Regions from separate parts of the Kitasatospora sp. NPDC002551 genome, predicted to be linked through region 1. Evidence: riboswitches for the same ligand, from Rfam matches in the RefSeq annotation. Region 1 holds a riboswitch; the other holds the start of a gene.
The links. A riboswitch is a leader RNA that binds a small molecule or an ion and turns the genes downstream of it on or off. The one in region 1 is predicted to bind cyclic di-AMP.
Positions count from the first base shown of each region.

Region 2: it holds a riboswitch for cyclic di-AMP, as region 1 does, so the genes downstream of both, ABT093_RS22035 (C40 family peptidase) here and ABT093_RS37165 (transglycosylase family protein) in region 1, are expected to answer to the same signal.

Region 1 covers NZ_JBEOWI010000079.1:20,240-25,792, reverse strand. Annotated here, with positions in the region: gene ABT093_RS37175 (FtsB family cell division protein) at 1-213, opposite strand, end outside; gene eno (phosphopyruvate hydratase) at 363-1,649, opposite strand; gene ABT093_RS37165 (transglycosylase family protein) at 1,904-2,851, opposite strand; cyclic di-AMP (ydaO/yuaA leader) riboswitch at 2,857-3,005, opposite strand; gene ABT093_RS37160 (cytochrome P450 family protein) at 3,237-4,538, opposite strand; gene ABT093_RS37155 (SDR family NAD(P)-dependent oxidoreductase) at 4,759-5,181, shown strand; gene ABT093_RS37150 (nucleoside triphosphate pyrophosphohydrolase) at 5,198-5,553, opposite strand, start outside.
Region 2 covers NZ_JBEOWI010000026.1:34,550-40,102, forward strand. Annotated here, with positions in the region: gene ABT093_RS22020 (glycosyltransferase 87 family protein) at 1-297, shown strand, start outside; gene ABT093_RS22025 (hypothetical protein) at 326-1,270, opposite strand; gene ABT093_RS22030 (C40 family peptidase) at 1,507-2,571, opposite strand; gene ABT093_RS22035 (C40 family peptidase) at 2,822-4,009, opposite strand; cyclic di-AMP (ydaO/yuaA leader) riboswitch at 4,020-4,172, opposite strand; gene ABT093_RS22040 (C40 family peptidase) at 4,519-5,553, opposite strand, start outside.

The DNA.
Region 1 (5,553 bases):
CGCCTTGACGTACTCCGGGTCCTGCCAGCGGGCCTTCTCCCGGCGCAGCTGCTCGACCTCCTGCCGGGCGTGCTCGGCCCGGGCGCGCTGCGCCGAGATCTCCGAGCGCTGCGAGACGAACTGCCGCGTCGGGTAGGCCAGGATCGCCACCAGTGAGCAGAGCACCAGCACGAGGACGGTCGCCCGGCTCGTGAACCGAGGCCGGGCGGCCAAGCCCGGGATCCTCCAGCCTGCCATCTGCGGTGTCCCCTCCTGGTCGCGACGGTGCCCCGCCGTCCACCCTACGGGGTGAACGGCGGGGCACCGGTCAGGCGTGCGCTACCGGGCGTCCGGCGATACCGGCCGGGCGCCGCCGGGCGGGCTCAGCCCTCGTGCTTGAACCGCGGGAAGGCGCCGCGGCCGGCGTACTCGGCGGCGTCGTCGAGGATCTCCTCGATGCGCAGCAGCTGGTTGTACTTGGCGACGCGCTCGGAGCGGGCCGGGGCGCCGGTCTTGATCTGGCCGCAGTTGGTGGCGACGGCCAGGTCGGCGATGGTGACGTCCTCGGTCTCGCCGGAGCGGTGCGACATCATGCAGCGGTAGCCGTTGCGCTGGGCCAGCTCGACGGCGTCCAGGGTCTCGGTCAGCGAGCCGATCTGGTTGACCTTCACCAGCAGCGCGTTGGCGGTGCCGGTCTCGATGCCGCGGGCCAGGCGGGCCGGGTTGGTGACGAACAGGTCGTCGCCGACCAGCTGGACCTTGTCGCCCAGCTTCTCGGTCATGGCCTTCCAGCCGTCCCAGTCCGACTCGTCCAGCGGGTCCTCGATGGAGACCAGCGGGTAGGCGGCGACCAGGCCGGCGTAGTACTCGATGAGCTCGGCGGAGGTGAGCGCCTTGCCCTCGAACTGGTAGGCGCCGTCCTCGTAGAACTCGGAGGAGGCGACGTCCAGGGCGAGCGCGACGTCCTTGCCCGGCACGTAGCCGGCCTTCTGGATGGCCTCGACGATGAGGTCCAGGGCCTCGCGGTTGGAGTCCAGGTTCGGGGCGAAGCCGCCCTCGTCGCCCAGGCCGGTCGACAGACCGCGCTCCTTCAGCACGCCCTTGAGGGTGTGGTAGACCTCGACGCCCCAGCGGACGGCCTCGGAGAAGGACTCCGCGCCGATCGGGGCGATCATGAACTCCTGGATGTCGACGTTGGAGTCCGCGTGCGAGCCGCCGTTGAGGATGTTCATCATCGGGACCGGCAGGACGTGCGCGTTCGGGCCGCCCAGGTAGCGGAACAGCGGCAGGTCGCTGGCCTCGGAGGCGGCGTGCGCGACGGCCAGCGAGACGCCCAGGATGGCGTTGGCGCCGAGCGAGGACTTGTCCGGGGTGGCGTCCAGGTCGAGCATGGCCTGGTCGATCAGGCGCTGCTCGGTGGCGTCGTAGCCGACCAGCTCCGGGCCGATCTGCTCGATGACGGCCAGGACGGCCTTCTCCACGCCCTTGCCGAAGTAGCGGTTCTTGTCGCCGTCGCGGAGCTCCAGCGCCTCGAAGGCACCGGTGGAGGCACCCGACGGGACGGCGGCACGGCCGGTGCTGCCGTCGTCGAGGCCGACCTCGACCTCGACCGTGGGGTTGCCGCGCGAGTCGAGAATCTCACGGGCTACGACGACATCGATGGACGGCACGAGGCATCTCCTAGCGGAAGCAGGTTCGGCTGACGGTGGGTGCAGTCGGCCGGACGATTGCGGAGTCGTTACGACCAGAGCCTAACCGCACGGGCTGTCCGGGCCACGTCGACCTCGGCTCCGTCTCAGCGTGTGGCCCGGCTACCCACCGGTAGTTCACCTGGTTGCCCGGCCGGAGAGGTCCGGATGCGGACGAAGGGGGCCCAATCGGCCCCCTCCGTCCGCTCGGCCGGACCTCGCCGGTCGAACGGGTGTCAGCCGAGGGTCAGGACCTGGCCGGGGACGATCAGGTTCGGGTCGGCGCCGATGGTGCCGCGGTTGCCGTCGTACAGGGCGTGCCAGCCGCCGGAGACGCCCTGGCCGGCGGCGATCCCGGCGAGGGTGTCGCCGGAGCGGACGGTGTAGCCCTGGCCGGCCGACTGCTGCGGGGCGGCGGGGGCGCTCTGGGCGGCCTGGCCGGCGTACTGCTGGTAGACGCTCTGGTGGCTGGTCCAGTACCAGGCGCCGTTGCTCTGGTACCAGTACACCTTGGCGTCGGCGTCCCAGCCGGCCTTGCCGGAGAAGGCCGGGGACTGCGGAGCCTGCTGCTGGACCTGCGGGGCCTGCTGCTTGGGCTGCGGCGTCTGCTGCTTGGGCTGCTGCTGGGCGCTCTGCGGCGCGTACTGCCGGGCCTGCGGCTTGGCGGCCTGCTGCTGCGGCTGGGCCTGCGGAGCGGCGGCCGGCTTCGGGGCGGCGGCCTTCGGGGTCTGCTGCTGCGGCTGGGCCTGCGGCTTCGGGGCGGCCGGCTTGGCGTCCGTCGAGGTGTCGACCGCCGCCGGGGCGCCGCCCTTGCTCAGGCCGGCCTTCTTGGAGCAGACCGGCCAGGCGCCCGGGCCCTGCGAGGCGAGGACCTTCTCGGCGACCGCTATCTGCTGCGCCTTCGAGGCCTGGTTGGCCTGCGGCGCGTAGGCGGCGCCGCCGTACGCCTTCCAGGTGCTGGGGGTGAACTGGAGGCCGCCGTAGAAGCCGTTGCCGGTGTTGATGCTCCAGTTGCCGCCGCTCTCGCACTGGGCGACCGCGTCCCAGGTGGAGACCGGGGCGGCGGAGGCGCCGGTGGCGCTCAGGATGGGCATGGCCAGCCCGACGCCGGCGACACCGGCGACGGCGATGGCCTTCTCGGCCTGGGTACGGCGACGGTGACGACCGGTTCCAACGAACAGCATGACGAGGTCCCTCTCCGCACGCCTGCGAGGTGAGCTGTCGGGTTCGGACCGGGAGGTGGCCCGGCCGCGCGGAGGCGGCTTCACCCCTAGCCGTGGGAGACGGCACGAAACCTGGTTCCCCCGCCCCTGCCCAGGGTTCTGGTCGGTTTCCCGTGACGCGGCGGGCAGGACTCGGCGTTCCGCGGACGGGGCCCGCAGCGGCGGGCTCCACGGAGAGTAGACAGATCTTCAGAGCAATCACAAGCTCATATCGTCGATATCACACGAACATCACGTCACGTGATGGATTGCCTACCAACCGAAGCGGTATGTCCGGATTGATGCGGGTTCAGACCCCTGTGAAACACGGTTCGGAGAGCATCCGTCAGCGTGTCGTGGGTGTCCGTCAGGCCTCGCAGGCGCCGCCGGGAACGGCCAGGTCAGGCCTTTTCTCCGGCGTGAATTCCACCGGAAGTTCACGAAGTCCACGCATGATCAGACCACCGCGCCAGCGCAGGTCCCCGGGGTCGGCGGCGAGCCGAAGGTCCGGCAGCCGGGTCAGCAGGGTGGCCAGCGCGGCCCGCCCCTCCAGCCGCGCCAGCGGCGCGCCGATGCAGTAGTGGATGCCGTGCCCGAACCCCAGGTGCGGGTTGTCCGTCCGGGCCAGGTCCAGGGTGTTCTCGTCGGCGAACCGCGCCGGGTCCCGGTCCGCCGCCGCGAGCACCACCAGCACCGGGTCGCCGACCGGGATCTCCACCCCGCCGATGGTCAGCGGACTGGCCGCGAACCGCCAGGTGGCCAGCTCCACCGGCCCGTCGTAGCGCAGCAGTTCCTCGATCCCGGTCTCCAGCAGCGCGCTCTCGCCGCGGCCGACCGACTCCTGGAGCAGGGCGCGCTGCCCCGGGTTGCGCAGCAGCGCGTACACGCCGTTGCCGATCAGGTTGACCGTCGTCTCGAAGCCGGCGAACAGCAGGATGAAGGCCATCGCCGCGGCCTCGTTCTCGGTCAGGTGCTCGCCGTGGTCGCTGGCCCGGATCAGCCCCGAGATCAGGTCGTCGCCGAGGTCCGCCCGCTTGCGGTGGATCAGCTCCGCCAGGTAGGCCCGCATCCGCTTCACCGCGCGCCCCACGCCGCCGCGCTGACCGCTGCCGTGGCCCGGTTTGGTGTGTCGCAGCATCATCCCGGCCCAGTCCCGGAAGTCGTCCTGGTCCTCAGCGGGCACCCCGAGCAGGTCGCAGATCGCGTAGATGGGGAGCGGGAACGCGAACTCGTGGATGAGGTCGGCGGACCCGCGGGCCGCGAAGCCGTCGATCAGCCGGTCGGTCAGCTGCTGCACCCGCGGCTCGAACGCCGCCACCCGGCGCGGCGTGAACGCCTTGGACACCAGCCGGCGCAGCCGGGTGTGGTCCGGCGGGTCGATGTTCAGCAGGTGCGTCATGAGGTCGGCCTGGCGCTCGCCCGGGATGCCGACCCGGCCGGTGCGGTGGGCCTGCTCGCTGTGGTGCACCGGGTTCTTGGAGAGCCGGCTGTCCGCGAGCGCCTGCCGGGCGTCCGCGTACCGGGTGACCAGCCACGCCTCCACCCCGCTCGGCAGGGTGGTCCGGTGCACCGGCTCGTGCTCGCGCAGCCACGCGTACGCGGGGTACGGATCGGCGGCGAACTCCCAGGTGAACAGGGGCGGGCGGGCGGGGTCGGGCTGAGCTGGCATGGGTCGACGGTATCCCGGGCGTGTCCGGGCCACCGCACGGCGTGCGCGCGGCCGTCGGGGCGGCCGTCGGGGCCGCGTCCGAAGCCCGTCGTACACGGCAGGCGTGAGCCTGGTCACCTGAGGGGTAATTCCTGTTGCGGAGGGTCAGGACGTGCCTACGATCCTCCGCAAGATGTCCGTGGGCGCCGGTGCGGAGCCGCCCACAGGGAGGAGCAGGGCCATGCGGGACACCGGTTCGGTCGTCGTGATCGCCGTACTCGACGGCGGGTCGGGGGCTGACCTCGCCCGCCGGCTCACCGCCGCGGGGGCCGCCGGCGTGCTGATCGCCGACCAGCGGGTCGGGATCGCCGAGGACCTCGCCACCGAGCTCGACCGACCGGGCTGCCCGGTCGTCGGCGTCTGCGGGGACGTCCGCCGCCCCAGCGACGTCGCCGCGCTGGTCGACACCACCGAGAAGCACCTCGGCCCGATCGACCTGTTCTGCGTGGCCGGGCCGGGCGGCGAGCGGATCGTCTCGCTCTCCGACCTGCCCGACCACCTCGACCTGGAACGGCTCGCCGAGCTCGTCGCCCTGGTCGGCGAGGCGATCGGCGAGGTCGTCGTCCCGGCGCGGCGCCGTCCGCTGGAGGACGCCGCCGCCTGAGGCCCCGGCCGGCCCGCTACGGCGCGGGCTCCAGGCCCTCGGCGGCGCGCACCTCGTCCCGGTAGCCGCGCGCCGCGGCCCGCAGCGCGGCGTCCACGTCCACCCCGGCGTCGTGCGCGCGCTGCGCCACCGCGAGCAGCAGCCGGCCCGCCGACTCGGCCGTGAGCTCTCCGGGCAGCTCGTACGGCGCGTCCGGCACGCCCGTGAAGCCGGCCCGGCGCACCCGCGACACCAGCTTCGCCGCGTACGCGAGCGAGGGCAGCCCGGCCGGCACGCCGTCCAGCACCGACTCGCGCTCCGACTTCTCGGCGGCCTTGAGCGCCTCCCAGCTGGCCTCCACCTCGTCGGCGCCGCCCGCCTCGGCGTCGCCGA
Region 2 (5,553 bases), on a different contig from region 1:
GTGGAGTTCCCGCTGGTCTTCGGCGACGTGGTCGCCAGCAAGCCGGGCGCGATCGCCGTGCTGACCCTGCGCAACCTGCTGCTGCTGACCGCGACCGGGCTGTCCTGCGTCCGGCTCTGGCGCTCCACCCGGCGCACCGAGCGGCTCGCGGAGACCGTGGTGCTGCCCCGCCCGGAGCCGGTGCCGGCGGCCGCGTTCTCGGTGCGCCCGGGCATCGCGTACGAGCAGGACCTGCTGGACGGCATCGACCGGCCGCGCGGCGCACCCGGCGACCGGCGCCAGGGCGCCCGGCCCTGACTCCGCGCCGGGAGGCGCGCAGCCCCTCCTAGCGGGCGGCTAGCGCCCGGACCTCGGCCAGCCAGAGGCGGGTGAACTCGGCCAGGCCGAGGCCCAGCCGCTCCCGCAGCAGTCCGTCCAGCCAGGCCGGGCGGTCCGCGCCCGGGGCCGCCGCGCCGACCGCCCGGTAGAGGTCCACCAGCCGCTGCGGCCCGTACCGGCGGGCGATCAGGTCGCAGGCCAGCCAGGCCTGCTCGTAGACCTGGGCGAGCCCCTCCCCGGCGGCGGTGAAGGCGGCGTCCTCGGGCAGTGCCGTGGGCAGCCGCCCGTCGGCGACGTCCCGGGCCAGCTCCGGGGCGATCCGGTGGGCGGCGCGGCCCGAGTCGCGGTAGCCGGTCCAGTCGGCGGCGCCCTCGGAGAGCCAGAGCGGCGTCCAGGCGCGGGTGTCCGCCCGGGTCGCCACGTGCACCGCCTCGTGGGTGACCACCACCTGCCGGCCGAAGTCGCTCAGGCCCGCGTAGGTCTCCGGGTTGACCAGAATCCGGTCGGCCGGGGCGTTCAGCGGCGCGCCGGGCGCCGCCACGGTGACAGCGGCCATCCCGGACCAGCCGGGCCGCTCGTCCGCCAGCAGCCGGGTGAACTGTTCCCCGGTGGCGGGCAGTTCCAGCAGCAGCCGGCCGGCCCAGGCGGTGCCCCAGAGGGCCTCGACGGCGGACACCGCCCGGTCGCCGACGGCGGCGAGTCCGGCGGGGGCGCCCCCGCCGGCCCCGGCGTCCACCCCGAGCACCAGGCAGCGCGCTCCGGCGCCGGCCCGGACGGTGCCGAGGTCCCACAGCGGCGGCGGTCCGCCCGCGCCCTCCTCGCGTTCGACCCGCCAGCCGGCGGCGGAGCGGGCCAGCGCCAGCCGGCGCGGGTGGACGACCGGCTGCCGGTCGTACCCGCTCACCACGACGGTCAGCTCGGCGGTGGCGGCGCACCGCCCGGCCGCGTCCACCGGGCCGAGCAGCAGGTTCCGGTAGCCGGCCCGCAGCGGCAGCGCGGGCGGCCCGGCGGTCAGCGCCCGGGCCCGCTCGTCGAGCAGCGCCAGGACGCCGACGTGCTCGTCCGAGGCCGCGGCGGCGGGCCGCGCCGGGGCGGCCCCGGGCAGCGACAGCTGGGCCAGTCCGCCGGCCGCGAGCAGCAGGGCGGTGCGCCGGGACGGCCCGCGGCCGGCGGCGGTGTCCAGGCGGCTCAGAGCCGGATCACCCCCGAGACCGGCATCGCGGTGACGCTCTCGTAGCGGACCTTGGCACCCGGGTAGGGGGCGTGCACGATCACCCCGCCGCCGGCGTACATCCCGACGTGGTGCATGTCCCGGTAGAAGATCACCAGGTCCCCCGGCCGCGCTTCGGAGAGGCCGACCCGCTGCCCGGCGCGCGCCTGGGCCTGCGAGGTGCGCGGCAGGGTCACTCCCGCCTGCCGCCAGCTCCAGTACATCAGACCGGAGCAGTCGAACGCCTTGGGCCCGGTGGATCCGTACACGTAGGGCGAGCCGATCATCCGCACCGCGGCGGCCAGCGCGGCGGCGCCGCGTTCGGAGGCCGGCGGGGTGCTGCCGAGGTCCAGCCGGTCGGTGCCGCGGGTGGCGCGCTGCTCCGCCTCCCGGGCGTCCTGGGCGGCGAGCCGGGCGCGCTCGGCGGCGCCGAGGCTGTTGAGCAGCCGCTGCGCCTTGGCGAGCCGCTGCTGGACCTCCTGCTTGCTCTCGGCCAGCGCCCTGCGGATCTCCTCCAGCTCGGCGAGCTTGGCGGTGGTCTCGGCCCGGCGCTGGTCGAGCACCCGCTGACGGCCCAGCAGCTCGTGCAGGGTCTCATTCTGCCGCACGGCGGCCTGGTCCAGGGTGCGGGCCCGGGTGAGGTAGCCCTCGGGGTCGGTGGAGAGCATCAGCTGGACGGTCTGCGCCATCCCGCCGCCGCGGTACTCGGCGCCGGCCACGGTGGCGAGGTCGCCGCGCAGCCGGTTCAGCTCGTCCTGGGCGAGGGCGACCTGCTGCTGCAGCGTGCCGGTCTCGCGCTGGAGCCTCTGCTGGGCCTCCTGGGCGGCGTTGAACCGCTCGGAGGCCTGCTCGGCCTCGTCGTAGAGCTGCTCCACCTGCGCCTTGACGTCCTTGCGGTCGGCCGGGGCGTCCGGCGAGCCGGGCGCGGCCCGGGCGCTGCCTGCGGCCGCCACACCCAGCGCGGTGGTCGCCGCCGCGGTGAGCACCAGCGCCCGGGCGAACGCGTGCGCACCTGACAGCGGGGAACGGCGGTGCACGGCCATGCGACGTCGGCTCCGATCCTGGGCCCGGCCCGCCGCCGCACCGGAGCGGGCGGCTGTCGAAGCGGGCGTCCGGTGGCAGACGTTAGCGAGTCAGGGCAACCGATTCCAAACCCCTCCGAACCCGAATATTCGGACACTGATCGGACATCAGATCGGTTCGCGGACCGAGCGTCCCGGCGGGGCCGGGAAAAGCCGCAGGCCCGGCCTCCCTCGGGGGAGACCGGGCCTGACGGGGCGTTCCGACCGTCGGTCAGAGGCGCACGATGGTGTTGACCGGCATGTTGGACGCCGACTCGTAGCGGACCGACGCGCCCGGCTTCGGGGCGTGGATGACCTGGCCACCGCCCACGTAGATGCCCACGTGGTGGCGGTCGCCGTAGAAGATCACCAGGTCGCCGGGCTGGGCCTTGGAGATGTCCGAACCGATCTGGGTGCCGGCGGTGGCCTGCGCCTGCGAGGTGCGCGGCAGCGACACACCCGCCTGGGCGTACGCCCAGCCGGTGAGGCCCGAGCAGTCGAAGGAGTTGGGGCCGGTGGCGCCGTAGACGTACGGGGCGCCGAGCTTGCTCTCGGCGGCCGCGATCGCGGCGGCACCGCGCGAGCTGTTGGCGGCCGGCGCGGCCGGCGCGGCCGGCTTGGACGCCGCGGCGGCCGGGGCCGAGGCCGGGGCCGAGGAGGGCGCGGACTGCGCGCTCAGGTTGCTGCGGTTGGTGTCGCGGGAGGCGCGCTCGGCGTCGGCCTTCTCCTTGGCGGCCTTGGCGGCCTCGGCCTTGGCGGCGTCCGCCTTCGCCTTGGCCTCGGCGGCGGCCTTCTCCTCGGCGGCGCGGATGGCCTGGCGCTCCTGCTCGGTGAGCGTGTTGAGCAGGTCCTGGGCCTTCTGCAGCTTGCCCTGGACCTCCTCCTTGGAGGTCTTCAGCTGCTGGGTGGTGGACTCCAGCTCGGCGAGCTTGGTCTGGGTCTCGGTGCGGTCCTGGTCGAGCCTGCGCTGCTGCTCCTGGAGCTCCTTCAGCGCGCCGGACTGGGTCGAACCGGCCTGGTTCAGGGCGTCGGCCTGGTTGAGGAAGTTGTCCGGGCTGGCGGAGAGCATCAGCTGGACGGTCTGCGATATGCCGCCGGTGCGGTACTGCTCACCGGCGATCTCGGCGAGGCCGCCCTGCGCCTCGATCACCACGGCCTGCTGACGGGCCACCTTGTCCTGCAGCTCGGCGACCTGCTTCTGCAGCTCCTGCTGCTTGGCCTGGGCCCCGTTGTACTTCTCGGTGGCGACCTCGGCCTGCTCGTTGAGCTGGTCGACCTGCTCCTTGACCTGGTCCTTGGTCGGCGCAGGGTCGGCGTGGGCGCCGGACTGCGCGGACAGGGCAACGGCAGCGGCGGCGACACCGGTCAGGATCGAGACACGGGCGCGGCCGGCGGGCTTGGGACGACGATGGGACGCCACGAAGGCGGACTCCTTCTTCCTCATCCGCCTACCGGGTGAGCTGACGGGTTCGGGCGGAAGCGTGCCCTACGACGCCTCACCCGCCGCTCGCGCGGCCGGCCTGGCGCCGATTCACCCCGGAGGAACGTGGTTCCCCGGCTCCGTTCCACAGCGGACCCCGGACTGCGGGGCCCTCGTTCGGACGGGCTACCCGAAGCCCCGTCCCGCTGCTTCGCGAACTCGGCGGCGAACCCCGCCGCCACCCAGGCTGGGTGATCGACTGTGCGTGGTTCGAGGCACGACCCTAGTAACAGATCCGTGATCCGTTCAAATCCTTGTCAGAAAAAAGCCGGAAGAATGCCCAAGTTCCCTTGTGAATATGACCGAATGTGATCACACCCCCACGGCGGGCTGATCATTGTCCGTCAGATGGTCGAAAGCGCGCTCGAAACGCCGACGCCACCTCCGACCGGAGGTGGCGCTGATCACAGGAGCCCCAGCGGGCCCCTCGGGCGTGTCGTGGCGACCCGTCAGACCCGGCGGATCGTGTTGATCTTCATGGCGTCGGCCTTCATCACCTTCACCACGTCACCGGTGCGCGGCGCGTGGACCACCATGCCGTTGCCGATGTACATGCCGACGTGGCTGCGGTCGTCCCGGTAGATGACCAGGTCGCCCGGCTGGGCCTCGGACAGGGACGGCACCCGGGTGCCGTAGTTGCCCTGCGCCTGCGAGGTGCGCGGCAGCGAGACGCCGGCCTTGCCGTACGCCCAGACCATCAGACCGGAGCAGTCGAAGGTGCTCGGGCCGACGTCGCCCCAGCCGTAGGGCGAGCCCTGCTTGCTCATCGCGAGGGCGACCGCGGAGCCCGCCTTGCCGCTCGCCTGCGGCAGGCTGCCCAGGTCGGTGCGCTCGGAACCGCGGGAGGCGCGGTCGGCCTGCTGCTGCGCCGCCTTCAGGGCCGCGCGGTCCGCGGCGCTCAGCGAGTTCAGCAGCTCCTGGGCCTCCCGGAGCTTCTTGTTGACCTCGGCCTTGGTCTGGTTGAGGTCCTTGGTGGTGCTGTCCAGCGAGGCCAGCACGGCGGCCGCCTCGGCCTTCTGCTGGTCGAGCCGGCGCTGCTGCTCCTGCAGGCCCTTGAGCGCCTCGGCCTGGCTGGAGCTGGCCTGCTGCACGCTGGAGGCCTTGTCCAGGTAGCCGGACGGGTCGGAGGTGAGCATCAGCTGGACGGACGGGTCGATGCCGCCGGTGCGGTACTGCTCGCCCGCCACCTCGGCCAGACCGGCCTGCAGCTGGGTCATCTGGTCCTGGCCGCGGGCCACCTGGTCCTGGAGCTGGTCCGCCTGCTTGCGCAGCTGGTCGGCCCGCTCCTTGGCGCCGTTGTACTTCTCGGTGGCCTGCTCGGCCTCCTCCTGCAACTGGTCGATCTGCGCCTTGACGTCGTCCTTCTTCGGCGACGGGCTGGGCGCGGCGTGGGCGGCGACCTGCGCGGAGAGAGCGACCGCGGTCGCAGCGGCAGCGGTGAGCACGGAGACCCGCGCGCGGCTCGGCTGCTTGGGACGGCGGTG